DNA from 4 places in the Paenibacillus sp. J22R56 genome. Region 4 is predicted to be linked to each of the others. Evidence: riboswitches for the same ligand, from Rfam matches in the RefSeq annotation. Region 4 holds a riboswitch; each other region holds the start of a gene.

Region 1 (7,380 bases), on a different contig from region 4:
GCTAGCAAATGGTACGGATACAAAAAAGCTTTAAAGATTTGGCTGATGGTGACTATGGGACTTTATATCTGGTTGCTACACCAATCGGGAATTTGGAAGATATGACGTTCCGGGCAATCCGGACGTTAAAGGAAGTGCAGCTCATTGCTGCTGAGGATACAAGGCAGACAAGAAAGCTGCTTACTCACTTCGAAATCTCTACTAGGCTGGTCAGCTATCATGAGCATAATAAGCAAGCCAGCGGCAGTGAACTCATCCGTTTGCTAATGGACGGCCAATCCATTGCACTTGTTAGCGATGCAGGGCTGCCAGCGGTCTCAGATCCTGGTGCTGACCTGGTAGCAGATGCGGTAGAGCAGGGAATCAAAGTTGTACCTATCCCTGGTGCTAATGCTGCTTTATCAGCTTTAATTATCTCGGGATTGCCGACAGATCAGTTTATGTTTACGGGATTTCCTCCAAGGGATAAAAAGCCGCTTGCTGAATGGCTTACCCATCTGAAGCACCAAGAGGGAACCTTGATGCTCTATGAATCGCCTCATCGTGTGAAGAAGACACTTGATGCGATGCTGGAGCATTGGGGCGATCGGCGGATCGCAATGGTTAGAGAGCTGACGAAGCGGCATGAGGAAGCAGCACGTGGTACGATATCGGAATGTATGGCTTGGTTAGAAGAGCATCCACCTCTAGGTGAATATTGCCTTATTATAGAAGGGGCCGCTTCTGGAGCAAGAGAAGCAGGAGAGAACGGGGAAGCATGGTGGACATCGTTAGAGCTTGAAGATCATGTCGCTCATTATGAGAATCAGGGAATAGATCGTAAAGAAGCGATAAAAAAAGCGGCACTAGACCGTGGCCTGCCAAAGCGGGATGTTTATAACGCAGTAAACCGATAGTTTACTGCGTTATAAACGCAAAAAAAGACCTTCCTGGCCGGGTTCTAGCACAGGAAGGCATCAAGGAATATAAAAAGGTTAGAATTAACAAGTTGATGTATTTCTATTATAACCTATTTTTCTTATTTTGTCACAGGAGTAGGCATTTCAGATAAACAAATATGGCAAACAATTTTGCCTTTGAAATAAGAAACGTTTTCTGCATTGCCACAGAAGATACAAGCAGGCTCGTATTTCTTCAGCATAATACGCTCGCCGTCTACATAAATCTCGAGAGCATCTTTCTCCCCAATACCAAGCGTACGGCGCAATTCAATTGGAATTACAACACGACCTAATTCGTCGACTTTACGAACAATACCAGTAGATTTCATCATAATTTTGTTTCTCCTCTCAGGAAATTACATTTCGTCACTATTCGACATAGTTTTTCTTTTTATGGCTATTATAATACCAACGATTCCCATAATAGTCAACCACAAAAGTCCTTGATAGACCGCGGTTTATGGCAAGTTGACTCTATAGCAAGGTCATATTAATCTTACTATAGAATACATCAGCTTCGACAATTTGGAAACTAATTTACGACACTATTCGACATTCTAGCATAGTTTTGTGTCGAAACCATGAACAAGGAGTTGAAAGGGCGAATGAATCAGCAACTGACCGAAGAGAAAGTATTTAAGGATCCAGTTCATAAATATATTTACGTACAGGATCAGACGATATGGGATTTGATCAATACAAAAGAGTTTCAGAGGCTAAGAAGAATTCGCCAGCTTGGAACCTCTTATTTAACGTTTCATGGTGCCGAATACAGTCGATTCTCCCATTCTCTTGGAGTCTATGAAATAACGAGAAAGATCATTTCACAGTTTGAGCGTAATCATTATCCGGACTGGCCGCAGGAAGAAAGACTTTTGGCCCTATGCGCTGCATTACTGCATGACGTTGGTCATGGACCGTTCTCCCATTCGCTGGAGCAGGTGTTCGATACGCATCATGAGCAGTGGACCTGTGCGATCTTGCTTGAGGATACAGAAGTTAATCGCGTGCTGCGCCAAGTGTCAGATGATTTTCCAGAAAAAGTGGCATCGGTTATCGGCAAGACTTATCCAAATCCGATCGTTGTCAGTCTTATCTCCAGTCAAATGGATGCAGACCGGATGGACTATTTGCTGCGTGATGCTTATTTTACCGGTGTTCATTACGGGAACTTCGACCTGGAGCGAATATTGCGCGTCCTGCGTCCTTTTCAGGGCAAGATGGTTGTGAAAGAAAGCGGCATGCATGCCATTGAGCATTATTTAATGTCCCGCTATCAGATGTATTGGCAAATCTATTTCCATCCGGTTACACGGAGCTCGGAAATCATATTGCGGCAAATTACTCGTCGGGCGAAGGAGCTGTACGAGAGCGGTTATACCTTTGCATGGATGCCGGGACCAATCAACAAGCTTCTAGATGGTACGATTACAGTAAAGGATTATCTGAAGCTGGATGAGGCTTATATGCAGACGATCTTCGCTCAATGGGCGGAGGAAGGAGATTCTCTTCTTGCCGAGCTATGCGACCGGTTCCTCAATCGCCGATTGTACAAATACATTACGCTTAGTGATCCAGGAGACTCTTTATTAGAAGAAGCAGCTCAGCAGTTTATCTCAATTGGTCTTAATCCGGATTATCATATGGAAATTGATTTTCCATTTGACCAACCTTACGACATATATCGCCCTGATGCGAAAAAAGGCGGGAAAGAGGATAAAGCGCCGATTCTGCTCTTAAATGACGATAACAGCTTAAGCGAAATATCGGTGAAATCCGACATTATTCGTTCCATCAGCGGCCTGCATCAAGGGCAGTACCATATTTATTATCCGATCGAGCCACTCCTTGCTGCGGCTCATCAATTAAGTGCTGAAGTAAGGGAGCTTTTCAAAATTTAAAGGCTTTATATAGAAGGAGAATGCAGCAAAGATGATATCTTTATTCGACACACACACCCATCTGGACGCTTCACAATTCGACGGCGACCGCACAGAAGTTATCGAACGAGCACGTGCAGCCGGTGTCGACCTTATGCTCAACATTGGCTTTAACCGAGAGACAATCCCGACCACCATCGAGCTTGCAGAAAAGTATGATTTTATCTATGCGGCAGTTGGCTGGCATCCAGTAGACAGCATCTATATGGAACCGGGGGATCTGGAATGGATCGAGCAGCTTTGCTCTCATCCAAAGGTTGTTGCGATCGGAGAAATTGGACTTGATTACCACTGGGATACGTCACCAAAGGATGTTCAGCACCGTGTATTTCGGGAGCAAATCCGCCTCGCTCGGAAGCTGGGTAAGCCAATTGTCATTCATAATCGGGATGCTCATGAGGACATCGTTTGTATTTTGAGGGAAGAAAAAGCGTCTGAAGTTGGAGGGGTCATGCATTGCTATTCCGGCAGCTGGGAAACGGCAAAATTATGCCTCGATATGAACTTCTATATTTCCTTCGGAGGACCTGTCACTTTCAAAAATGCGAGGGTGCCAAAAGAGGTGCTTGCACAGGTTCCACTTGACCGTATATTAATCGAAACCGACGCTCCATATTTGGCTCCTCATCCGTTCAGAGGGAAGCGAAATGAGAGCTCATATGTGTCTTTAGTCGCAGACATGGCAGCTGAGATAACAGGAAAATCTAAGGAGGAAATTGCATTTATTACAAGCACAAACGGTAAAAAATGTTTTGGTATTGTTTAAAAACGGACTAAAACCACTGAAATAAAGACTATAGCGGCGATAAAACTCTTTTTAATTGGCGGAATCGGCTTTATTTGCCTTCAGAATGCTAAAATTTCGTTAAAATCGTCTTTTAACGCGTCTTTACAATTGTGTGGTCAGGAAGGTATCATTTTTCTCAGAGCTTTAACTTTTGTATTGGATTTCCAGTTTACGCTTAATCTCCGAATCGGAGAGCGGGGGAACCAACGTCGGCAGATGCAGGGCTAAGAAAGCAAGTTAGCATCATGCGGCGCATTGAATTCTTCAGGGGTGAATTTTGCGGCGATTGCCATGAGCATTCGAACCGTGGATAGGGCAGCTCTCTCGTCCGAACCCGTCAGCTAACCTCGTAAGCGTCTATAGAGAGCGATCAACCTCGTGTATTTACCTTTTCCTGAATGTTTGACTACCCAGGAAGCCACGATCAGATCCTCTGTCGAAGGCTTCTTTTTATTTTCGATTTATACGGAAATAGTCTTTCGTAGAGGTAGATCCAGGAGGTGTGAGGAAGTAACACTGGAGCGTGCTCGTCACGCCAATATACTTAATAGTCACGTCAATGTATCATGCGTAACAGATTGGCGGCGGGGCTATGAAGGAGGACCGATTGAAGTGGGAATGATCCAAGTTAGGGAGACCCATGGGAAGCGATCATCCAGCATGACTTTCGCAATGCGATGGAAGCATGAAAATTTGCGTTTAATTGTTCTGAGTGCAATTATCTCAATCGCTATGACTTTCATGTTTTTGGTGTTGTTGTACGGATCGGCTGATAAAAGCGTATCCGTAGTAGTGAATGGACAAGAGACCGTTGTGAAAACAAAACAATGGATCCTGCAACGCCTACTGGATGAACAAGCTATTACGGTAGGGCCACATGATGAGGTGTCGTCACCTCTAAATGCGTCCATCAAAGACGGAGATCGCATTGAAATTAAACAAGCGTTTCCGGTTACTGTAAAAGCAGATGGCAAGACATCGACGGTGTACACGACAGAGAAAACAGTACAGGCGGCGATCGGGAAATTAAATATTCCTGTTCGCGATCAAGATAGGGTTAACCCATCTCTAGACACGGCCGTTTCGAAGGCGATGACAGTTACCGTTACTCGCGTCGATACAAAAGTGTCGGAAACAGAACGGACTTTGCCGTTCTCGATCGTGAAGAAACAAGATCCAACCCTTGATAAAGGGAAGGAGAAGCTGGTGCAATCCGGCAAGAATGGCCTTGTGATTGAACGCGTGGAGAAGAAGTATGAGAATGGTGTTCTTGTCTCCTCCAAGCTGGTCGACAAGGTTGTGCAGACACATACGGTCAGCCAGGTCGTAGCTATTGGCGCGAAGAAGGATGTACATACACTCTCAAGCAATGCGAGCACGGCCTCGTATTCGAAGAGCGGAGTCACCTTTAAAGCCAAGAAGATTCTGAAGAACGTAACCTTAACCGCTTATTCAGCGGGAGTGGAGTCTACGGGTAAATCTGAAAATCATCCTGGGTACGGCATTACCGCTTCCGGCGCGAAAGTGAAGGAAGGCCGCACGATCGCGGTTGATCCGGATGTTATTCCAATCGGCTGGTGGGTATACATCGAAGGCATTGGCTTCCGCAGGGCGGAGGATACAGGCAGTGCAGTCAATGGGAACAAGATTGACGTTTATTTTGACAGCACCAGCTATGCAAACAAGTTTGGCCGGAAAAAGGGCTATACCGTGTACGTACTTGGACCCAATAAGCCATCCGCAAGCTAATTGCTTCATGCTATTATTTCGATGATAAATATGCCATTATAAGAAGAGGCGCTGCCTCTTCTTTTTGTGTGTATAGGTGTGGAGCGGTTACATTCTTACTGACGCAAAAAGATGAGCGAAAGTTGCTGGAGAAAGGAATGTTCGCTTGTGATTAAGGAAATTATTGTGGTGGAAGGCAAAGATGATACAGTCGCTGTAAAGCGGGCTGTTGAAGCAGATACGATTGAGACAAATGGCTCTGCCATCGGCGAGGATGTGCTTAAGCGCATTGAACTGGCCATGGAACGAAGAGGCGTTATTATATTCACAGACCCTGATCATGCTGGTGAGAGAATTCGCAAAATTGTAGCTCGGCGGGTACCCGGCTGCAAGCATGCTTTTTTGCCACAGGAGAAGGCTATGTACAAGGGTGATATCGGCATTGAGAACGCCAGTCCTGAAGCCATTCGTCAGGCGCTCTCCGAGCTTCGAACAGAGGAGCCTGCTGGTGTAGGCGATATTACGTGGGAGGACCTGATGGAAGCGGGCCTTATTGTTCATCCGGATGCGGCGAATCGTCGTCTTCAGATGGGGAAGCTGCTTGGGATCGGGTATGCGAACGGCAAACAGTTTTTCAAGCGTTGTACAAGCTTCCGAATCTCCCGAGAAGAGTTTGCAGAGGCATTGCGTACAATGGAACAGGGACAGGAGTGATCGGAGCATGAGCGGAAACGATATGAAGGCGATTGAAGTTGCAACGCCAAAGCGCACGAAAGAAATTATTGCGAAGTATGGGTTCCAATTCAAAAAAAGCTTGGGACAGAACTTTCTGATCGACCAAAATATTTTGCATAAGATTGTGAGTGCAGCTGGACTCGACAAGACAAAAGGCGCTTTGGAGATTGGACCAGGTATCGGTGCGCTGACTCAACATCTGGCTGCTGAAGCGGGTAAGGTAACGGCGATTGAGATCGACAACCGCCTCATTCCGATCCTGGGAGATATTCTGGCGGACGAAGAGCATGTGCAGGTTGTGCATGGTGATGTGCTTAAGTTGGATCTGAAAAAGCTGTTCGAGGAGCACTTCGCGGATGTGAGCGGCGTCAGCGTAGTTGCAAATCTGCCATATTACGTGACTACACCGATTCTGATGAAGCTGCTGGAAGAGCGTCTGCCGCTCGAGAACATCGTCGTCATGATTCAGAAGGAAGTAGCTGAGCGGATGGCGGCTAAGCCAGGTGGCAAGGAATACGGCAGCTTGAGCGTAGCCGTGCAGTACTACTGCGAGCCGTCACTTGTGTGCATCGTGCCGCACACGGTGTTTATTCCACAGCCGAATGTAGATTCAGCTGTGATTAAGCTGGCGGTGCGCGAGAAGCCGCCAGTGGATGTTGAGGACGAGGCGCATTACTTCCGCATCGTTCAGGCGAGCTTCGCCCAGCGCCGCAAAACGCTGGCGAATAATCTTACGGCGTTCGTAGGCAAGGAACGCCGTGAAGAGATGACGCAGCTGCTGCATAGCTGCGATATTGACCCTATTCGTCGAGGAGAGACTTTGTCCCTCGACGAATTCGCCCGCATCAGCCGCGCCTTTTTGGCAGCGGGCTGGCGCTAGTATACTCGGCCTCACGTTAGGCCGAGCCCTGTAGAGTCGGCGGCGAGCCATATCGCCGCCGGCTTTTTATTTGGCTGCTCGCAGCCGCTGCTTTACGCCCGCCATCATACCTCCGCAAACGCCCCATCGCACCACCCGACCTGCTCGTAATGCGCATAAACCTACTTAACGTCTGCGAACACCTACCGCACCCCCAACCACCGCTGTAGCACGGAATTCTCTCCTGTTGCCATCTTAGGGGAGCACAATATTCTAGGCGTGGTGGCGCGTCCGTCTGGGCAAGAAGATGGGCTGAGAACAAATAAGAAGGTGATTGGATGCTACAGCCGGAGGGACGACTGGAGGGCGATATGCAATCGATTAAGTGCT
Region 2 (7,380 bases), on a different contig from region 4:
ATACCGGGTGTCCGGATCAAGCTGTATCTCGATCCCGCGCATGCAGAGCTGAAGGACCGTTATATGCATGCGGCTAAATCCGCGCTTTCTAAGTATGGACAATGGTATGGCGAGTATCCGTATTCCACCCTATCCATTGTTGTCCCACCTAAAGGGGCGAATGGCTCCGGAGGGATGGAGTATCCAACGCTTGTGACTGCTTTCGCAGCAGAGACGAGTAATCCTGGCTACAGCCTTGAGAGAACGGTCATTCACGAGGTTGGTCATCAATATTGGTACGGTATGGTTGCCTCGAATGAATTCGAAGAAGCATGGCTCGATGAAGGCTTCACTTCTTATGCAGAGGATAAAGTGATGGCTAGCGAATATGGTGTTGAAGCGAATCTGCCTCTGGAAGCCAGCTACATGACCGCTCCCGCTCCTCTGAAGCAGCCTTCCTGGGCTTATCCGAGCAATAACGTCTATGCGGAGAATGTGTATATGCGGGCGAAGCTCGTACTTATCGGCATTGAGAACCAGGTTGGCGAAAAAATGATGCAGAAGATCATGCGCACTTATTTCCAAAAGTTTAAGTTCAAGCATCCCTCAAGCGCTGACTTCCAGCGGGTTGTCGAAATGGTCACGAAGCAGAAATGGACCAATTACTTCGACCAATATGTCTACAACAATCAGATGGCAGACATTTCAGTAGAATCTATTAATGTACGACCCGTTGAACAGGATGGAGCGCCCATGTACGAATCAGTGGTGCTTATCCAGCGTAATGGCGGCTACAACGGGCCGATTCCGGTAGTTCTGAAGTTCAAGGACGGCACAACCATTCCGAAGACTTGGGATCCGGAAGACTCTCAAATCCAATACAAAGTGGTCCATAGCTCCCCGCTTGAATGGGTGGCGATTGATCCACAGCATACAAACGTGCTCGACAACAAACATATTAACGATTATTTGAAGGCGGACTTATCGGAAGTTACACGTACGCGCTGGAGTCTTGGCGCCTCTAACGTTATCCAGGGACTGCTCGGATTACTGGGCTGGTAGGCATGCTTTCGAAGTAGAATTGCTTCACAATTCTTTTAAGGAGGTTTGCAATGAAAAATCATATGATGCAAGGCTGGCGGCTCGCGATCAAGCACTTCTATATTGTCATACTGCTGTTCCTATACCAGCTGCTGTGGGGGTTCTTCCTGTACCGGTTTATCGATTCGGTTGTCTCGCCGCTGCTGCAGCGATTCCCGGATCACTCCCCTGCGAATTCAGCGATTCAGCTATTTATGAGTGAAGCTCAATTCCAGATCATGAAGACGGATTTGCTTACCCCATACTTATGGCTGCTTGGCGGCTTATTCGCAGCAAGGATGCTCCTCTCCCCTTTGTTTAACGCAGGACTGTTATACTCTCTGCAGCATGCCTCAGAATCCGGAGGTACACAGTTCCTTCAGGGCATTCGAAAAGCATGGAAGCCTGTAACGCTGCTTTACTGGATCGAGACGTTACTCGCCCTTGCTCCTGCATGGTGGCTGGCACCTAGGGGACTGGATGCATTACTTCACAGTCGTTCAATCGGAGATCTCCTGCAGCAGCTGCTTCCCGCTGCGGGAGGCTGGTTGATTTGGGGTATCCTGCTCCATCTCCTCTTCCTCGCCATGCAATTTGGCGCTACAAGTGAGAAAGGCGGCGGCATTTTCCAATCGCTTGGTGTTGCGATCAAGCATCTGCTGCCTTTCGCCGGCTTATCACTCTTAATGTGGGCTATTGGTTCGGGAATTGGATTGTTTGTCACAAGCTTTTCTCTTGTATGGGCCGGATTCATTGCCCTGATTGTCCATCAGGGTTACCATCTTGTCCGTACCTTGATGAAAGTATGGACTCTAGCCTCCCAATACGACATTTTGAGATCAAAAGAAGTTTAAAATTTTCTCATAATTATAGAGGCAGCCCGCCCTGCGACCTAGTCGTAGCGCGGGTTTTTCGCGTTTTTTCGGGAAGGCTTGTCTTTCATTCTCCAAATAAATCAACATATTTGCTAGAAAAAACACATAGTAAAGAGTTAGTAAATCGGAATAGTGCTAATCTGCTAGTCTGTGCGTCCTATAAAGATGCGGCCAACCGCAAGATCCCCATTTTTCCGCTTAGATTAGCCAAAAGGTTCCATGAGAATTATTAGAATTTGCCAGATTGGGGAGGAGATAAGCGAAAATTACCGAATAGTTACCAAGTACATAATTTACACTGCCAAATTCCTTGTACTGGAAACGGGGGAACCACCTCTGGGTGAATTGACTTCGACGTCCGATTATGAAGATCGGCGCCTGAGAAGTCATAGGGATCCTTCAACCGAACCCCACAGCTAACCTCGTCGGCATTGGAAGGAGTTTCACCGTTTTGAAAAAGGTTACTGCACTTATTCTTGGGCTTGCGCTAATGCTGGCTTTCCAAGCTGGAAGCGTTTTCGCAGACTCCAAAATGGACGGCATTGTCAGTGATTTAATTGGCACGCCGTACGTTGCAGGCGGAACATCATCGAAAGGATTCGACTGCTCTGGTTTTTCTTCGTTTGTATTCGAGAAAATGGGCGTTGATCTTCCTCGTACATCCGCTTCGCAAGCACAAACAGGTAAGAAGATCGCCAAGAGTGATCTGATCGCCGGAGATCTCGTGTTCTTCAACACGAACGGTCGTGGTGTATCTCATGTCGGCATTTATGTAGGAGATGGCCAGTTTGCTCACGCTTCGTCCAGCAAGGGCGTTACGATCAGCAATCTCAGCGACTCCTATTATGTAAATCGGTATGTGACTGCTCGACGTGTCATGGACCCTACTACTTTCACCAAATATGCCGACGAACAATAGAATTGAGCGGGCCCGCTTCAATTGAAGCGGCAGGCAAAATTCCTACAATAAAGCCGCATGCTGCTTGTCCAACTGGACAAACCGCTTGCGGCTTTATTGTTTGTTTGTTGCTATTCGGATTAGGTTGTTAGGACACTGCCGTCGCCTGCCGCCTGCCTAACGCCAGCATCGCAAGCAAGACGACAAACATCGCTATAATAAACGCTCCGAGAATCCAGACCGTACGGTCTGCACCATAGCTGTCCATCATCCATCCCGTCAATTTCGGGAAGATCGCACCGCCTATCCCGCCGCAAGCAACAAGCAGGCTGGTCGTCCGCTCTGTCATGCCTGGAATAAGTCCATTCGCAAATACAAGTGCAATGCCGAATACACCGGAGAAGAACAATCCACTTAATCCGACAAGGACCAGCATGCCGCTTAACTGGCCGACCGCTCCCATCGCAAGAATGATAATACAGGCTCCTGCAATGGCGACAAACAGGTATCGGAAGTAGCCGACACGATCTGCCAGACGTCCAGCGAATAGTCGGCCAAGAATCATCGTGCCCCAGAATAGGCTTAACGTGGAAGGCGCGCTCGCCTCTGTCATGCCGGACCGCTCAATCATAATAGACGGCAGATAGTTGGAAAAGCTCATCTCCACCCCAACATAGATGACGAAGAACAACGCAGAAAGCAGCAAGAACGGAAGGGCTGCTCTCTTATAACCAAACCATCCTTTTGTTCGCGGTGCACTGGTTTCCCGCTCTACATGTTCCTTGTTGGCTCTGCCATGATAACCAATCTTGTCATCTATCGATCCAAATGATAGCGTCATCCATAAGATAAAGGTTATGCCGGCAAGAGCAGATAGAATTGGGAAGGATACCTGCCAAATATCATATTTGATCAATATACTTGCCATGGTCGGCATTAAGAAGGCTCCGATACCAAAGAACGTTTCCAGCTGGGTCATCGCATTAGCTTTCCCGTTCTCCTCTGCCAATTCAATGACCATTGCTCCGATAACGGATTCCGTCATCCCAAATCCAAAGCCTGCGAACAAGGCGATAAACAGCATCAGCCCCCACGAATCGGGAGTCAGACTGTAGGCTGCTTCACCAAGGGTCAGAAGCCCTAATGAGAGGAGTACTCCCCCTCTTTTGCCAACCTTTGACGTAATAAATGGAGAGAGCAAGACACCCACCAAAAAACCAAGAAACTGATTCATCATCCATTGCCCGCCGTCATCATAAGACAAGTCGTACTTATCGAGCATCTGCTCCATGACCGAGCCGCCCACGACATGAGCTAATCCAATGACGAGATAAGACAAACAGCCAAGTGCTATTAATTTGCGCATCGTAAAAGTTCTCCTTAGATATCCTTCAGCCAAATCCGAATGAAGTCGATAAGTGAATGTTATAATGGAAAAAAACTTATTGATTCATGTTGAGGGTATACAAATGACTAATTTTTCCGATGAGCTTTATTATAAACGATCCTTGGTGGACATGACTATCCAGCCAATGGAAATGGAGCATGCCAAACAAATCTGTGAATGGCAATACGAATCGCCGTATGACCTATACCACTGGCCTTCCTGGGACATCATGCAGCAGGACGAAATCGAATTCGGCGATCCAGTCCTGCGGCGCATGCAATATGCTGCCGTCTTGAATCGCAGACAGGAGCTCATTGGTTTTGCACAATTTTTCCCCATTGTTGGTGTAACACGCCTCGGGCTTGGATTGCACCCTGCCCTATGTGGCAGAGGTATAGGAACGGACTTCACCCGATTGATTACCACTGAAGCCATTCATAGAGCTCCCAAGAACAGTATTGATCTTGAGGTGCTAACCTGGAATGTTCGAGCGATTAGAACCTATGAACGAGCAGGTTTCATTGTTGACGATACTTATGTAAGACAGACGCCGGAAGGACCAGCAGAGTTCCATTGTATGGTGTACCAGTCCTCCCCTTAATATCCCTATAAGCGATAATAGTCAGGCTCAGGATCTTTCATATCCACAAATAAAATAATGCCGGGTTTAGCCAATACCGATACGGTTCTGATCCATGCTCTCGAATCGAGGTCGGTATAGGCTCGTGATACCATAGAACGACGTTTCTCGCTAAGCTGTACCACATTGGGAACAAAATACGGGCGCCAGCTCCAGTTCGCTCCGCAATATTCATCCTCCCGCCGCCAGCTTCCATCAACTGGCCTTCTGGAATAGTTGGACGAAATTTGAATGCCGTCATCTCGGCACAGGTAGACACGGATACAGTTACTGTCCAGCTCCTGCAGTAGTCTGACGATCCATTCGTTATCTTCTTCTTCCAGCTCCTCCAGATGACCAATCCGGTCAACCCTGCCTGCCAGCCTGTCCGACAAATACCGCCAATAATTCTCCGAATAGAGCTGCAGCTGCCGATGTGCCTCCAGCTCTTCTTCTAATAAAGAAGCAAACCGAAACGGCTGCTCGAAATCCGGCTCTGCCTTTGCAAACAAAAAGCCCTGAACATACCGGACACCTGCCTGCATCGCTCTCGCCAGATCCTGCCTAGTCTCGACACCTTCCGCAAGCAGCGATGCGCCAAGCTGATCAGCGAGCGCCGAGAAGGAGCGCAATGTACCAAGATAACCGTCGTGGTTCGCACTTCGTTTCAGCATATGCATGTCGATTTTCAGGATATTCGGTTGAATGAGCGCAATCCGATCTATGCCGCTAAAGCCGCTGCCTACATCATCAATTGCGATAAGACAGCCCTTAGCACGGTACATATCAATAACCTCGCGCAGCTCCTCCATCTCGCCATTAAAGCTTTCTTCGGTAATCTCAATGACAACTCTGCTCGGGTCGATCTGGTATTTGTCGAGCAGAGAGAGGGTATAGAGCTCCCCGGATTGCATACCGTGATGCATCCAGTTTGGCTTTAAATTAATAAACAGCATTGGAGGCTGGTCCGTTGCCGCGATTTTCTGGAAAGCCTGCTCGCGTAAAATGCGGTCCACTGCAATATGATCCTCTAACGGAATCGTTGGATCACAAAAAAACGGACCCAAGCTGCGGACAGCATCATCCTTGCAGGCTCTTCCAAGCACCTCATAGCCAACTACTTTTCTCGTATCAAGCGCGATGATCGGCTGATAGAAGGCAGACAGCTGCTCGCCCTCGAGCTCTAATGTCTGCGGTATCGTCGTATTTGATAAGCAGTCGTTCGTCACGCTCACGCTCTCCCTTTACTACCTTTATGTCAAACGAATCATGCGCGTCACGTTATCTCCTTGGGACACTTCAATGACATGATGCTTCGGATGGTACGTAATTGATCCTTTGCCAACCTCGATCATCGGCTGTTCTCCAAGACCGAAGAACACATCGTCCGCAAGCGCCTCCATTACTTCATGACGGTCATCATCACCAAGTGCGGCCCACTCTTCTTCTTCCATCTCGAAAAAGGTATAGCTGCCTTCCACTTCGCCGACGGCTTCCGTCAGCTCTTTCAATATATCTGCATATTCCCTTGCGTGCCTAACGCCCATTGCTGTTAACCACCTTTACCAAATTTATCTGCTATACATTCATTTTACCGCATTTTAACGAAAATTAACGCCTTCTCTCTTAAATCATTTCTGAAAGTCTAATTTCCATACGATAACTTGTCGATATAAGAACTAGAGATTTGTCGAAAACGTACTGGACGGGGTGCATGATGAAGAATTCTACAATTATCGGTATAGTATTAGGACTTGTTGCGGTACTGGTCGGCATGACGCTGAAGGGTGCCGCTCTAAGCAATCTGTTAAATCCCGCCGCTTATATGATTATCGTCCTCGGGACCATTGCCGCTATTATGATTGCCTTCCCGATGTCGGAGCTGTCCAAGGTTGGAAAACTATTCAAAATTGTTATTAAAGAGCAGCAGCTAATGCCGCGCGAGCAGCTCATCGAGAACTTTATGGAATGGGCATCCATCACACGCCGTGAAGGTCTTCTTGCTTTGGAAGCAAGGGTCGACGATATTGAGGATACTTTCCTCCGTAACGGCATGCGTATGATTATTGACGGCAACGATCAGGACTTTGTCCGCGATGTTCTGCTTGAAGATATCTCCGCAACGGAAGACCGTCACAAAGCTGGCGCGTTGATCTTCACGCAAGCTGGTACGTACGCTCCTACACTTGGTGTACTAGGTGCCGTAGTTGGTCTGATTGGTGCACTTGGACATATGGATGACATGGAGACTCTCGCTCATTCCATTGCAGGTGCCTTTATCGCAACTCTGCTTGGTATCTTCACCGGTTATGTGCTCTGGCATCCAATCGCGAACAAATTGAAACGTCTATCCAAGAAAGAAGTTCAGCTTCGCTTGATGATGGTTGAAGGTCTGCTGTCCATCCAATCCGGCGTATCAACAATTGCGATTAATCAGAAGCTGTCTGTATTCCTCACCCCAACGGAACGGGCGGCAATGAGGGAGAAGGAGGCTGGCGCTGGTGAAAAAGCGTAAGCACGACGACCATGAAGAACATATCGA
Region 3 (7,380 bases), on a different contig from region 4:
CAAAGAGCATGTTGAAATTCTTTTAAGAGGAGCAGCATCGTTTCGCGGGTGAAATATAAGCGTAGTATAGAGTAAATTTATACTTTCTTATATTTGAAGCAAAAAGCCATGATCCTCTGATCATGGCTTCTTTTATAGCTGCGTTATCCGACTTTTTCCTTGTTCATCTGCTTACTACGCAGCTGGCCGCAAGCCGCATCGATATCGGCGCCATGCTCCAGACGGACGCTAACGCTAACCCCTTGCTTCTTGAGCGTGTCGTAGAAGCCTTTGATGGAGTCGTTCTCACTGCGCTGGTATTGGCTGTGCTCATCAACCGGATTGTAAGGAATCAGGTTCACATTCACGAGCGAACGGCGGCGGTCACCCACCAGCTCGGCAAGCTCAAGTGCATGCTCACGATGATCGTTAACATCCTTCAGCAAAATATATTCAAGCGTAATCCGGCGGTTCGTCTTCTCGAGGTAATAATCAATCGCCTGCATCAGCTTCTCGATTGGAATGGCCTTGTTAATCTTCATGATCCGCGTACGCAGCTCATTATTTGGTGCATGCAGCGATACGGCAAGATTGACGCCTTGGTCCTTATCAGCAAACTCTCTGATTTTATCCGCGAGTCCGCTGGTCGATACGGTAATATGGCGCGGGCCAATCGCAAGACCTTTGTGATCCTTCACTGTTGTCAGGAAGTTATTAAGGTGTGTGAAGTTATCAAACGGTTCGCCGATACCCATCACAACGATGTGGCTGACCTTCTCGCCTTGACCTGCTTCATCAAGATGAAGCTGAATCTTCATAATCTGTTCCGTAATCTCACCGCTTGTCAGATCTCGGCTCTTCTTAAGCAAGCCGCTCGCGCAGAAGCTGCAGCCGATGTTGCAGCCAACCTGCGTCGTCACACAGACAGATAAGCCGAATTTATGCCGCATCATGACCGTCTCAATTAAGTTGCCGTCATCGAGCTTAAGCAGCAGCTTCACGGTACCGTCCTTCGACACCTGCTTCGTATGCTCAGCGAGTGTCTGAATCGCGAAGTTCTCCTCGAGCAGCTTCACGCAGTCCGAATGGAGCTCCGTCATATCAGCAAAACTCGTAACCCGCTTCCGGTATAGATAGTCCCATACCAGCGAGGCCCGGGATTTTTTATGTCCGTGCTCGCCCAGCCATGCGATTAATTGCTCTAATGTAAATCCATATATGGAAGGTGTACTCATTATTTATCCTCTTTTCACAAACGCGGCCTAAACCGCATACTGACTCCTATTGTCCCAAAATTGTCGGACGAAAACAAGGGGCGATTCCCGCCAATTGACAGAAGCCCGCAACAGCACTATTCGAATAAGACCCCCGGAGGGTCTTATTACTATTTATCTCCAGCAGAACCTTCGAATAAGACCCTGCGAGGGTCTTATTGCTGCCGCAAACCGGCTAGTTCCCCTCACTTTATCGCTTCATTCGCCGTGATAAGGTCCCCAATGGATCTTAAGTCTACTTTATTCAGTTATCGAACATCAGTTAAGGCCCCTTAGGGACCTTAACTCTTCAAAATCCAGCTAGTTTTCCCCCGTTTGACGCTCCATCCGCTGCATTAAGGTCCTCAAGGGACCTTAACCTCGTCGTTTAACCACTCATCGCGCTAGTTAGAGTCCCTAAGGGACCTTAACCTCGTACATCGTGCTTGAGAGGAATATCCTTACCTGGACTGGACCCTTTGAAAAATGCTGGAACCACCTTTTCTCCCTTCTTCATTCATTTTCAAGCAAAGTTTCGGTGCACATTTATCGCAATCAAGAGATACAGAGACTGATAAAGAGCATTCTAGAGTTCGTCTGCGATGTAAACGCTCTAACCAATCTCATTGTGAGAATTAGACAATATGCCGCCTCTATGTTTCATTTACATTAACCTTAGTCAGGCGTAACATACGATTCAGCAAATGAAATGTATGCTTTATTCGCTGAGTTTCCGTCATGGGAAACGGGGGAACCAAACGATAGGCGCTATTGCATCGGTGTGAGAGCTGGTGTGTCTTGCTTATCAGGGGTGAATCCGGGAAAGGCTGCTCACAGCTGGACCTGGTAGGGCGACTCTCACCGTCCGAATCCGTCAGCTAACCTCGTAAGCGAAGAAAATGTCAGCCACGGCACAGCAAGCTTAAAGCTGCGGAGGCATTTTCCAGGTAGAGAGGATGATGTGTTCTTGTGACCTTATGGGGCCGCGGGGGACTTTCCTCTGCGGTCTTTTTCTAATTATATTTGAAAATGTCTTTATCGCTTAATCTCCTTCACAGGGGAACGGGGGAACCAATCGGATGGCATGCTCAAGCAGCTAGCATCCACGGGGTGAATCGCCAGAACGGCTCAAGCGAGCTTTATGGCGTAGGGCGACTCTTACGCCCGAATCCGTCAGCTAACCTCGTAAGCGTAACAAGAGAGGCAACGATGATCGTGAACATAGGTGCGGTTTATTTTCTGCTGCGCTTATAAGCCACGTGAAGAGTCCCTCTTCCGTGGCTTTTTTGTCGTTGATTCCTCTAATAAAAGAGGAGAGAAATAGGATGAACGATTATATTCTCGTATCTGCACCAAATGTACAGGGCGAGGACTTTATTAAACAATTGCAACATCGGAGAATCCCATTTGCAACGATGGTAAATAATAAGGCCGAATATGAGAGAATGCTCGCACTTGATGTGACTACGATCATTGTCATTAGCACAAATGATGAAGCCACATGGCGAGTGCCGGAGCTTCCGATTGGTCGGATTTTCTTATTCGAGAGAAGCTTGAACCTTTGCTGCCGCTACATTCAGATCTGCCGAAGCTGGACGTCGAAATCGATCTGTGTCATTACCGACAGCACAAACCCGCGACTGATCTATAAAGGAATGGGTGCGAATTATGTGGTTCATTCCAGCAGTGGTGAGACTTCTTTTCTCATATCAAATGATTTCATGGCAAACAGCCAAAACGTTTAAAAATTCCATGCTTACGAAGCAATAATTGCTCAATTGGCTAAAATAAGCCATTTGTGTACCAATTCTTAATAAGGAGAGTAGATTTATGCAGGATATCTATATGGTGCTGCTTCTGGCAGCTGTATTCGTACTCTTCGCCGGATTTATGCAATGGTGTGACCGCTCCATTCAGGAGGAGGAGAAACGATGATAATCACACTCTGTCTGGCCTTACTTATCTTTCTCTATTTAGTGTACGCCCTCATTAATCCAGAAAAATTTTAGTCCCTTAAACGATCGCGGGAGGTCAATATGGATATTTTACAGCTTCTTATTGTGATTGGCGTGCTTGTTCTGCTCGTCAAGCCACTTGGCTCGTACGTTTATCACGTCTACTCGAATGAGCCAAACCGAACCGACCGAGTATTCGGGTGGTCTGAACGAATCATTTACAGCGTGATCGGCTTAAAATCGCGAGCAGGCATGACCTGGAAAAAATACGCGCTTAGCTTTCTTCTAACCAATATCGTATTAGTTGCCATCAGCTATGTGATCCTGCGCTTTCAAGGCGGGCTCCCTGGCAATCCGAATAACATCGGCGGTATGGAACAGACCTTGTCCTTTAATACCGTCATCAGCTTCATCACGAATACGAACTTGCAGCATTACAGCGGGGAGACCGGGCTTTCTTACTTCTCTCAAATGGCCGTCATTATGATGATGATGTTCACATCAGCGGCTACAGGCTTCTCGGTTGCGATTGCATTTATCCGTGGTCTGACGAGCAAAGGCACAACAATCGGTAACTTCTTCGAGGATTTCGTGAAGTCGCATACCCGGATCTTTCTGCCGCTGGCTGTGCTTGTCACGCTGGTACTGGTGGCTTTGCATGTGCCACAGACGTTTGATCCGAACATAACCGCAACAACACTAGAAGGAGCCACGCAAAATATCGCGATCGGACCTGTGGCATCCCTAGAATCAATCAAGCATTTAGGTACCAACGGCGGCGGTTTCTTCGGAGTCAACTCGGCTCATCCATTCGAGAATCCAAACCCACTGACGAATGTCATCGAAATTTTATCGATGTGGGCGCTTCCTGCATCGCTGCCTTATGTATTCGGACGATTCGCGAAAAACCGTAAGCAGGGCTGGGTTATATTTTCCGCGATGATGACCTTGTTCCTTGTCTTTCTGGCAACGGTCTATACCGCTGAGCTGCATGGCAATCCAGCACTGAACAATCTTGGTGTGGATGCCTCACAAGGCAGTATGGAAGGTAAAGAGGTACGCTTTGGTATCGCACAATCCGCTCTGTTTACAGCAGTCACAACAGCAGCGACAACCGGTACGGTAAACAACATGCACGATACGCTGACACCAATTGGCGGACTCGTACCGCTTGCCGAGATGATGCTTAACGTCGTGTTTGGCGGTAAGGGTGTTGGTCTCATTAACATGCTGATGTACGCCATACTCGGAGTATTTATCGCCGGACTTATGGTTGGACGTACGCCGGAGTTTCTTGGACGGAAAATCGAGCCGCGTGAGATGAAGCTCATCGCGATCGCCATACTCGCCCATCCCTTTATTATCCTGGTGCCGACCGCTATCGCTTTCCTTACCGACCTAGGCCAAGGCTCAATTAGCAACGCAGGCTTCCACGGCATCTCACAGGTGCTGTATGAGTACACCTCATCAGCAGCAAATAACGGCTCCGGCTTTGAGGGATTAGCCGATAATACACCTTTCTGGAATATTACAACCGGACTGGTCATGCTGTTTGGACGATATATCTCGATGATTGCCATGCTTGCCGTAGCCGGTTCACTGGTCCGTAAGCAGCCTGTGCCAGAGACATCGGGTACATTCCGGACAGATAACGTGCTGTTTACAGGGATTCTTGTAGGAACCGTATTAATTATTGGAGCGCTGACGTTCCTGCCTGCCGTTGTTCTTGGACCAATTGCAGAGTATCTGACGCTTCGCTAACGGATAAGGATGAGGTGAGTAAAAGGTGACTACGAAACGTAAATCTATGCTGGACTCCGCTATTTTAAGCCGTGCGGTCAAGGACAGCTTTATCAAATTAAATCCACTAACAATGATGAAAAACCCCGTCATGTTCGTCGTTGAGGTCGGTACACTTGTCGTACTGCTTATGACATTGCTGCCCGGCTATTTCGGAACAGAAGATCGGGTAGGCTTCAATCTGACGGTGTTTCTTATCCTGTTATTCACGGTACTCTTCGCGAATTTCGCAGAAGCATTGGCCGAAGGGCGCGGTAAAGCGCAGGCCGATTCGCTTAAGAAGAGCAAACAGGACATTACGGCTAACAAAATGGTCGGCAATAGTGTAAAACAAGTCGTATCTACCGAGCTTCGGAAAGGCGATATTGTTATCGTCTCACAAGGCGAGATGATTCCGGGCGATGGCGAAGTCATTGAAGGCCTTGCTTCTGTTGATGAATCCGCCATTACCGGTGAATCGGCTCCTGTTATTAAAGAAGCTGGCGGTGACTTCAGCTCCGTTACCGGCGGTACACGTGTCGTCAGCGACCAGATCAAGGTTCGCATTATGAGTGATCCCGGCGAATCGTTTATTGATCGTATGATCTCACTTGTTGAAGGCGCAAAGCGGCAAAAGACGCCAAACGAACTGGCTCTGAACACCCTGCTTACAAGCCTTACGCTTATCTTCTTGATCGTTGTCGTTACCCTGGCCCCTATCGCCAAATATGTTGGTGTAGAGCTGGATGTGCCCGTGCTGATCGCCCTGCTCGTCTGTCTCATTCCGACCACGATTGGCGGTCTGCTGTCAGCCATCGGGATCGCCGGTATGGATCGCGTAACGCAGTTTAATGTATTGGCGATGTCAGGCAAAGCCGTTGAAGCAGCCGGCGATATTAACACAATGATTCTGGATAAAACCGGTACGATTACATTCGGGAACCGGATGGCCAGCGATTTCCTTCCTGTTAAGGGATCAACCGTACAAGAGCTTGGCGAGTGGGCAGCACTCAGCTCCGCCAAAGACGAGACGCCGGAAGGACGCTCTGTATTAGAGCTGATGAAGACCAAGCAGCTCTCCTACCCAACAGAGCAGATTGAGCAGGCTTCCTTCATTCCTTTTACAGCAGAAACTCGTATGAGCGGTACCGATTTGCCAGATGGAAGAAAAGTACGTAAAGGCGCCGTTGATGCCGTTAAGAAATGGGTATCGTCTCTAGGGGGTACGATCCCAGCCGATCTCGATTCCACCGGTGAAGCTGTTGCTGTCCTTGGCGGAACACCACTTGCTGTTTCCGTTGATAACCGGATTCTAGGTATTATTTATTTGAAGGATACCGTTAAACCAGGCATGCAGGAGAGATTCGCTGAGCTCCGCCGGATGGGCATCAAGACCATCATGTGTACTGGCGATAATCCTCTGACGGCAGCAACGATTGCCCGTGAAGCAGGCGTGGATGACTTTGTGGCGGAGAGCCGCCCTGAGGATAAAATCGCGCTGATCAAAAGAGAGCAGGCTGCAGGCAGTCTTGTTGCGATGACGGGAGACGGGACGAATGATGCCCCTGCTCTTGCCCAGGCCGATGTTGGGCTTGCGATGAACAGCGGTACAATCGCAGCGAAGGAAGCTGCGAATATGATCGATCTGGATTCCGACCCGTCGAAGATTATCGAGGTTGTGGCTATCGGCAAGCAGCTGCTAATGACCCGCGGCGCTCTTACAACATTCAGTATTGCGAATGATATCGCCAAATATTTTGCCATCATCCCTGCGATGTTCATGATTGCGATCCCGCAGATGGATGTCCTGAATATTATGAAACTCGGCTCGCCTTCATCAGCGATCCTCTCGGCGCTTATCTTCAATGCGGTCATTATTCCGCTCCTCATCCCGCTTGCGATGCGAGGGGTTGCTTATAAACCGATGAATGCATCCAAGTTGTTAAGCAAGAACCTGCTTATATACGGGCTTGGCGGCGTCATTGCACCATTCATTGGTATTAAGCTGCTCGACCTTATCGTTCATATTTGGATCTAATGCGTTATTCGAAAGGAAGGGATCTTATGAATCAATCTGCTTCATCATCCGCATCAGGCGGCGGTTCAATCCTGATGATTGCAATCAGGGCAAGTATCGCGTTTATTATATTGTGCGGCATTATTTATCCGCTCGTGTCTACGGGTTTAGCGCAGCTGCTCTTCCCGCATCAGGCGAACGGAAGCTTGATTAAGAACGCAGAAGGCCAGATTATCGGCTCGTCCCTAATCGGGCAAAGCTTCACCGACCCTGCCTACTTCCAAGGGCGCGTTTCGAGCATTGACTATAAAGCAGAAGCTTCTGGATCCAACAACTATGCGCCTTCTAATCCAGATATGCTGAAGCGGACGCAGGAATCGATTGCTGCGTGGAAGGC
Region 4 (7,380 bases):
TCCGTGAGCTAGAAGAAACCAAGCGAACAACTTGCCTGATCCACAACGACCCTTCCGATCTCCACCCTGCTGTCCGCAGGTGGATTGCTGAGCTCGGCCAGTAATCTGGTTTTGCTTCTTTGTCTTGTCCTTCTCTCTTCCCCGCAGGGGAGGACAGTGTTGTCCGCGCTTTTTAGCGCGCCCTTCACTGTCCTTCTTTACATTCCCGCGCAGGGGGGATGGAGGGACGGGGCATGGTTGGGTGCGGGGCTCGGTGGGTAAGGGGTATCTCTGAAGGAGCGGAGCGTTCGCCTTTGTCCTTCCTTTGCTACACCTATGTAAACCAATTCAGAGCAAAGGAAGGACAACAGCGGCCGTAAGAGATCCCCCGTCCCACCAGAGCCATCCCGCCCCATTCATCCCCGTCCATCCCATCCCCAGCGACCAGCGACAGTCGGAATAAAAAAGGACAGAGAACGCTAACTGCGCCCACTATCCTTATCATCACCTGATAATCGTTTCTTCAAACTGTTCAATCTGCTCGTTTGTCCCGATGACAACCATCACGTCTTTTTCAGTCACAACATCCGTCGCTGTAGGAGCTATTATAATACCGGTAGGCTTATTAATCGCAACGATGCTGCAGCCGAATCTGGCACGCAGATTCAAATCATTCAGAGATTTGTTATTCAGGCAATTCGGAACCGAAAGCTCAGCAATTGTATATTCCTTCGACAGCTCGATATAATCAAGCAGATTTGGACTTACAAGCTGATGAGCCACCCGGATACCCATGTCCCGCTCCGGATAAACGACGCGGTCGACTCCGATTTTCTCGAGTACACGTCCATGCAGCTCACTCATCGCTTTGGCGACAACCCGCTTCACGCCAAGATCCTTCAGTAAAATAGTCGTCAGAATACTGGCCTGAATATCATCGCCAATCGCGACAACCCCGCAGTCAAAATTACGAACGCCTAATGATCGTAAAGTTTCCTCATCCGTGCAATCCGCAGACACCGTATAAGTCAGCACATTGCTCATTTCTTGGACAGCTTCCTCATCCCGGTCGATTCCGAGCACCTCATAGCCTAATTTGATAAGCTCTCTTCCGAGACTGGAGCCAAATCGCCCAAGCCCTACGATCACAAACTGATTGTTTTTCATTCTTTCTTTCTATTCCCCTATCCAATCGTAATTTTGCCTTCCGGATACCTGTACAGCTCTTTCTCTGATTTTGGTCCAAGCGCATACGCAAGCGTAAGCGGTCCAAGCCTGCCTGCGAACATAGTTAACGCGATAACTATCTTGCCGAAATCCGTCAGCTCCGGAGTAATGCCGACCGTTAAGCCGACCGTACCAAAGGCTGATGTTGTCTCAAATAAAATTTTTAGAAACTGCTGATCTTCTGTTGTCGACAGCAGCATCGTAACAAAGATAACCAGCGTGAGCGACAGCATTGTAATCGTCAGTGCCTTAAAGATCCGGTCCTTACCAAGCCGATAATGGAACAAAACAATATCTTCCCGGCCTCGGATCATAGCAATAACCGCACCAATCATCGTCGTAAAGGTAGTCGTCTTAATCCCGCCCCCGGTTGATCCAGGAGAGGCACCGATAAACATCAGAATAATGGTGAAGAAAACTGTAGCCTGCCGCAGCTGTGTATAGTCTAAAGTATTAGCCCCTGCCGTTCTTGGCGTAACCGATTGAAAGAAGGAAGCCAGTATTTTACCTCCCCAATCCAATGAACCAAGCGTCTTGCTATTCGAAAATTCAAAGATAAAGATAACGATAGCGCCAACAGCAATTAGAGTCCCGGTCATGGATAGAACAACTTTACTATGAAGGGAGAGCCGCTTGTTTTTACGGTACTCCAGTAAATCTGCCATAACGACAAAACCAAGTCCGCCCAAAATAATAAGCAGCATCGACACCAGATTAACGAGCGGATCACTTGCGTACATCGTCAAACTGCGGAAGTTGCCGAATATATCAAAGCCTGCATTGTTAAAGAATGAGATCGCATGGAAAAAGCCAAACCAAACGGCTTTGCCAAACGGCATATCGAAGGCAAAGCGAATCGCGAACAGGATGGCGCCAACAAGCTCAATTGTAAGAGAATAAATAATGACCCTGCGGATTAATCTAACAATGCCTTCCATACTTGTCTGATTCATCGCTTCCTGCAAAATCAACCGTTCCTTGAGTGAAATCCGCTTGCGCAGTACAAGTGCAATAAGCGTGGCCATTGTCATAAAACCAAGACCGCCGATCTGAATTAAGGAAAGTATAATTACTTTGCCGATGGTAGAGAAGTATGTACCTGTATCTACCACTATTAAGCCGGTTACACATGTCGCCGAGGTTGCTGTGAATAGTGCATCAATAAAAGGAAGTCTCGAACCGTCACTTGAGGCAAACGGCATCGTGAGCAGAAAGGCACCTATCACAATAATGGCGGCAAAGCCAAATACAAGAATTCGCGGCGGCGGCCATTTCAATATATTGAAATAATGGGACATGTGTCACTCCTTTATATCGGACATTTCCAAAATTGGGCATAAAAAAAAGCACGGGAACCCCAATGCTATATGAGTCCTGTTCCACCCAGCCTACGAGGTTAGCTGACGGATTCGGGCCTGGAAAGGCAGCCCTATTCAAGCAAAATGCTCAAAATTCACCCCATGCTGACGGATTGCTCCGGCCAGCGTTTTGGTTCCCCCGTTTTCATGACGAAATTCGGCTGTTGCTATTCAATTAATATGACGTTATCGATTATACGCCCAAATGACAGATGCGATCAAAATGGGCTTAGGCGATAATTAAGCGGTATTCGTTCAAAAACGGTCAATCACATGGAGCAAATGGTCACTTGCTGGCTGCAAGTCCTTATTTCACAGCTTACCGTTAGCATCCTCTCCTTTCGCCTCTATTGGATAATTCAGGCTAATAATGATAAGGTTACATTAGATAAGTATCGTCTGAATTCGAAATGGAGGTTATGTATGATCCCTACCATCGCTCCCCATGAATGGAGACGTTTCCTGTGGGCTGCTGTTGCAGGTGCAATTATTTTTATCTTTACACAAATTGGCCCAATTGCTGGCGACCAGCTATTCTCCAACTCAACAACCCCAAAGGTCATTTCTAAAAGTGAAGCAGCCCAGACAGCAGAAGCCTTCGTCAATAAGCAATTTCATGAAGCTGCTGTATCGTCCCATACGATTTATCAAACCGATAGTTTGGCAAACGGTTATTTTTCTAAAGAAGACTTACTTAAGACGTATGAGGACCATTATGACACCAAGTTCCCGACGGATACCTTCCAGGTTAATCTTGATCTTGAAGACGGCAGCAACGCCATTGTATACGTTCATATGACAAGCGGCAGTGTTACAGGTTGGCATTGGCTTGGTGCCTCTCCAACTGATAATGGAAAGATTCTGCAGACAGCTGCGAAAGCTTTTGCCATTACCAAAGGCTTCCGTTCAGAAGAACTAAAGAGCTTGTACATCAATGATGACGGCGATGTTGTCCTGCATCCAACAGGATATAAGCTTGGAGATGCAACGCTCGAGCTTATTATCGGTGTAGGCTTGATTGATGATAAAGCGGTTATTACAAGATATAAGCCAGCTTTCCAGGCTCCTGCTAACTACATAACGTATGTAGATGGTCAGAAAGACATTGGCAGTATTTTATCCATCGTCAGTCTGGCCTATATGTGCTTTATATCACTGGTTCTTTCTATTATTTATGCGATTCTGTACCGCCGGCACACTACATTTAAAAGAGGCGTTTTTATCAGCTTTGTGTTCATCGTGTTCTATATTTATAACAATTTGAACGTGCTGGACGGCATTATGGCTTCCTTGGGAGAACAGATCCGCTCAGACGCAGAGATGAATGCGACTATCATCATTACTGTCGTCCTGCTTATTCCAGTAGGACTAGCCGTTTATTTCGCACTCGTTGCCGGTGACGGAATGTGGCGGTCGCAAAAACGTCCATTATGGCCAGGCTTCCGCGAGCGGGGTTATGGGGACCATGTATGGCGCAGCGTAGGACTATCCTATCTCTTTGCGTCTGTCATATTGGGTTGTCAGGCTATTATTATGATTGCAATGGAGTTTCTTGCCGGATCATGGGCGACCAGCGATGCTACTCAATCGCCATTTAATACGAATATGCTGTGGCTCATGCCAATGATGGCTTGGTGTGCGGCGATCTCCGAAGAAGCGATATTCCGGTTGTTCGGGATTGCCTTATTTAAGAAGTGGTTCAAAAACACATTTGTGGCCACCCTTATTCCTACAACCATGTGGGCGCTTGGTCATGTCGGCTACCCGATCTTCCCGTTCTATACTCGGATCGTAGAGCTCGTTATTCTAGGAACGGTATTTTGCTTGATCTTCCTCAAATATGGCTTTATTACAGCCGTTTTCACTCATGCTATACTGGACAGCTTGCTTATGAGCTTCGAGCTCATTGGTGTAGGAGGAGCTGTAAATATTACAGCTGCTTTGATCTATATGGTTCTTCCGGTCATTGTCGCCTGGACTATAAGGTTCTGGCATAACCGTAGACACATACGAGCCTGACCTCGTAAAGAAGCTAAAAAGGGATGTATCCTTCAACGATACATCCCTTTTGCTGTCCGAAAAGCCTATTTAATAGAAAGGGTAACGTTTGTCCAAGAGCAATTCTATTCACATTAATATACTCTATTAAAACCATTATGGAGGTGATAGGATTGTCAACAAAAATCAGCGGTTACAGCGGTAATAAACAAAGCTCGAGTCAGAAATGCAATGACAATGGCAAAAAATCGAGCGGCAGTAAACACAAATCATCTGGTAAAAAGAAATCAAGCGGTAACAAGCACAAATCTTCCGGCAAGAAGAATTGCTGCTTTGAACACAAATCCTCAAACAAATGTTGTGAACACAAATCGAATAGCTGCAAGTGTGGTCACAAATCATCCGGCTGCTCTGATAATTCAGCGATTCCAAGCAACCGAGGAGACAAATCAAGCGGAAAGAGCAACTCTGAGCATGCGCACAGTATCCTTTGCAAGCTGTCGCTCGGACAAGTTATTCATCGTGTGACACTGGATAACGGTAAGGATCTTGACAGGGTAAAATGGGCAGGCTTCCAAAACGGAAATGCTACATTCTCTGCAGTGAGCTACAAAACGCCTTATATTGTCTATGTTCCACTTAACAAAATTACAAGCATCGCTCTGTAATGAGATGGTCAAGGGACTATTTCATCCGTTTGTCCACTCCTGTACAAGAGTAACTCTAGCAACCTTCATATACTCTAGTATTACGTTCATGAGGAGTGATAGAATTGCCTAATAACCAAAGCTCAGGTGGTAATCAAAGCCCTGGTGGCAACCAAAGTCCTGGCAACCAAAGTCCTGGAAACCAAAGCCCTGGTAATCAAAGCCCTGGCAACCAAAGCCCTGGCAACCAAAGCCCTGGCAACCAAAGCCCTGGCAACCAAAGCCCTGGTAACCAAAGCCCTGGTAACCAAAGCCCTGGTAACCAAAGCCCTGGCGGTAATCAAAGTCCTGGCGGTAGAAGTGCAGGCGCTAACAAAGCTGCAGCTAAGAAAGCAGGAGGCGACAAAGGCGGTAAAGGCAAATCTGGGGGCAATAAAGCTGGAGCAGATAAAGCTGCAGGCGGTAAATCCGGAGGCGACAAGGGCGGTAAAGGCAAATCTGGGGGCAATAAAGCTGGAGCGGATAAGGCTGAAGGCGGTAAATCCGGAGGCGACAAAGGCGGTAAAGGCAAATCTGGGGGCAATAAAGCTGGAGCAGATAAAGCTGCAGGCGGTAAATCCGGAGGCGACAAAGGCGGTAAAGGCAAGTCCGGGGGCAATAAAGCTGGAGCGGATAAAGCTGCAGGCGGTAAATCCGGAGGCGACAAAGGCGGTAAAGGCAAGTCCGGGGGCAATAAAGCTGGAGCGGATAAAGCTGAAGGTAGTAAATCTGTTGGCGGTAAAGGCGGTAACAGTAAATCCGGTGGCAAAGGCAATAAAAACGGCAAAGGTAAATAAGTAAAAAAGAAAAGGAAATGTAGGGTACCCTACATTTCCTTTTCTGCTAATATCGCAAAAGAATTGAGGTTACCCTACATTTCTTTTCCTGCTAATATGAAAAAGAAATGAGGTTACCCTACATTTCCTTTTCTTTTTCGCTCTCATTTAAAGCTTCGAGTATTTGTGAAGCCAGCTTTTCGCCGATCGATAGCGGTTTGAAGTCTTCAATCGTGGCTTCCTTAATTTTTTTGATTGAACCAAAATGCTTAAGCAGAAGCTTACGCCGTTTCTCTCCAATACCTGGAATCGAATCCAGTTTGGAAGCGATCATCGATTTTCCACGTTGTTCACGGTGGAAGGAGATCGCGAATCGGTGAACCTCATCTTGAATCCGCTGGAGCAGATAAAACTCCTGGCTGTCCCGCGGCAAAGGCACCACTTCTGGCGGATCGCCGGTCATCAGCTGAGCTGTCTTATGCTTCGCATCCTTAACTAGACCACATACCGGAATATCTAGTCCGAGCTCATTTTGCAAGATATCAAGAGCCGCTGATATTTGCCCCTTCCCTCCGTCGACTACAATCAAATCTGGAGGCGTCAATTGATCTTTAAGTACTCGCTCATACCGACGACGGACAACTTCACGCATAGTCTCGTAATCGTCTGCCCCAACAACAGTCTTCACTTTATATTTACGGTATTCCTTCTTATCCGGCTTGCCGTCAGTAAAGACGACCATCGCCGAGACCGGATTTGTACCTTGAATATTCGAGTTATCGAAAGCTTCAATTCGCCGTACATCAGACAGGCCAAGCCACTCTGCCAGTTTTTCTGATGCCCGAATGCTTCTCTCCTCATCCCGCTCAATAAGGCGGAATTTATCAGCAAGTGCAATCTTCGCATTGTCGATGGCCATGGTAACGGCTTCGCTTTTCCGCCCTCGCTGCGGCAGTAATACCTTCACCTTCAGCCAGTTATGCAGCATTGTTGCGAACTCGTCCGGAACATTGGCGGATTCATCTGTACTTTCCTCATCCCCAAGCGGCAAGGGCAGCAAGATCTGCTTCGGCAGCGCCGGGTTATCGCTGTAATACTGTGTGACAAACGTCATGAAGTCATCATATTCTTCCCCATAATACGGGAAGGATGTACCGCGGCGTTCAATCATTTTTCCTTGTCGCATATACAGAATTTGAACACACATCCAGCCTTTCTCCACCGCATAGCCAAATATATCGCGATCGAGAGCATCATTCATCGTAATCTTCTGCTTCTCAATCACGGCATCGATACTTATAATCTGATCTCGGTATTCCTTAGCCCGCTCGAAGTCCAGCTCTTCCGCCGCAGCTT

Evidence for each region. A riboswitch is a leader RNA that binds a small molecule or an ion and turns the genes downstream of it on or off. The one in region 4 is predicted to bind cyclic di-AMP.
Region 1: it holds a riboswitch for cyclic di-AMP, as region 4 does, so the genes downstream of both, AC0YNT_RS28825 (ubiquitin-like domain-containing protein) here and AC0YNT_RS01985 (TrkH family potassium uptake protein) in region 4, are expected to answer to the same signal.
Region 2: it holds a riboswitch for cyclic di-AMP, as region 4 does, so the genes downstream of both, AC0YNT_RS29715 (C40 family peptidase) here and AC0YNT_RS01985 (TrkH family potassium uptake protein) in region 4, are expected to answer to the same signal.
Region 3: it holds a riboswitch for cyclic di-AMP, as region 4 does, so the genes downstream of both, AC0YNT_RS09420 (hypothetical protein) here and AC0YNT_RS01985 (TrkH family potassium uptake protein) in region 4, are expected to answer to the same signal.

The regions. Positions count from the first base shown of each region.
Region 1 covers NZ_JBWDNV010000015.1:7,578-14,957, forward strand. The annotation lists gene rsmI (16S rRNA (cytidine(1402)-2'-O)-methyltransferase) at 9-896, shown strand; gene AC0YNT_RS28810 (AbrB/MazE/SpoVT family DNA-binding domain-containing protein) at 1,019-1,273, opposite strand; gene AC0YNT_RS28815 (HD domain-containing protein) at 1,547-2,842, shown strand; gene AC0YNT_RS28820 (TatD family hydrolase) at 2,874-3,647, shown strand; cyclic di-AMP (ydaO/yuaA leader) riboswitch at 3,831-4,040, shown strand; gene AC0YNT_RS28825 (ubiquitin-like domain-containing protein) at 4,281-5,417, shown strand; gene rnmV (ribonuclease M5) at 5,565-6,110, shown strand; gene rsmA (16S rRNA (adenine(1518)-N(6)/adenine(1519)-N(6))-dimethyltransferase RsmA) at 6,118-7,011, shown strand.
Region 2 covers NZ_JBWDNV010000017.1:24,124-31,503, reverse strand. The annotation lists gene AC0YNT_RS29725 (M1 family metallopeptidase) at 1-1,041, shown strand, start outside; gene AC0YNT_RS29720 (hypothetical protein) at 1,092-1,913, shown strand; cyclic di-AMP (ydaO/yuaA leader) riboswitch at 2,224-2,380, shown strand; gene AC0YNT_RS29715 (C40 family peptidase) at 2,386-2,853, shown strand; gene AC0YNT_RS29710 (MFS transporter) at 2,981-4,198, opposite strand; gene AC0YNT_RS29705 (GNAT family N-acetyltransferase) at 4,302-4,820, shown strand; gene AC0YNT_RS29700 (EAL domain-containing protein) at 4,826-6,067, opposite strand; gene AC0YNT_RS29695 (hypothetical protein) at 6,092-6,385, opposite strand; gene motA (flagellar motor stator protein MotA) at 6,556-7,353, shown strand; gene motB (flagellar motor protein MotB) at 7,337-7,380, shown strand, end outside.
Region 3 covers NZ_JBWDNV010000003.1:319,428-326,807, reverse strand. The annotation lists gene rlmN (dual-specificity RNA methyltransferase RlmN) at 144-1,214, opposite strand; cyclic di-AMP (ydaO/yuaA leader) riboswitch at 1,946-2,139, shown strand; cyclic di-AMP (ydaO/yuaA leader) riboswitch at 2,262-2,440, shown strand; gene AC0YNT_RS09420 (hypothetical protein) at 2,558-2,977, shown strand; gene kdpF (K(+)-transporting ATPase subunit F) at 3,164-3,241, shown strand; gene kdpA (potassium-transporting ATPase subunit KdpA) at 3,269-4,948, shown strand; gene kdpB (potassium-transporting ATPase subunit KdpB) at 4,974-7,004, shown strand; gene kdpC (potassium-transporting ATPase subunit KdpC) at 7,031-7,380, shown strand, end outside.
Region 4 covers NZ_JBWDNV010000001.1:473,614-480,993, forward strand. The annotation lists gene AC0YNT_RS01975 (LysR family transcriptional regulator) at 1-104, shown strand, start outside; gene AC0YNT_RS01980 (potassium channel family protein) at 484-1,146, opposite strand; gene AC0YNT_RS01985 (TrkH family potassium uptake protein) at 1,164-2,504, opposite strand; cyclic di-AMP (ydaO/yuaA leader) riboswitch at 2,577-2,737, opposite strand; gene AC0YNT_RS01990 (CPBP family intramembrane glutamic endopeptidase) at 2,988-4,583, shown strand; gene AC0YNT_RS01995 (hypothetical protein) at 4,736-5,230, shown strand; gene AC0YNT_RS02000 (hypothetical protein) at 5,335-6,045, shown strand; gene uvrC (excinuclease ABC subunit UvrC) at 6,164-7,380, opposite strand, start outside.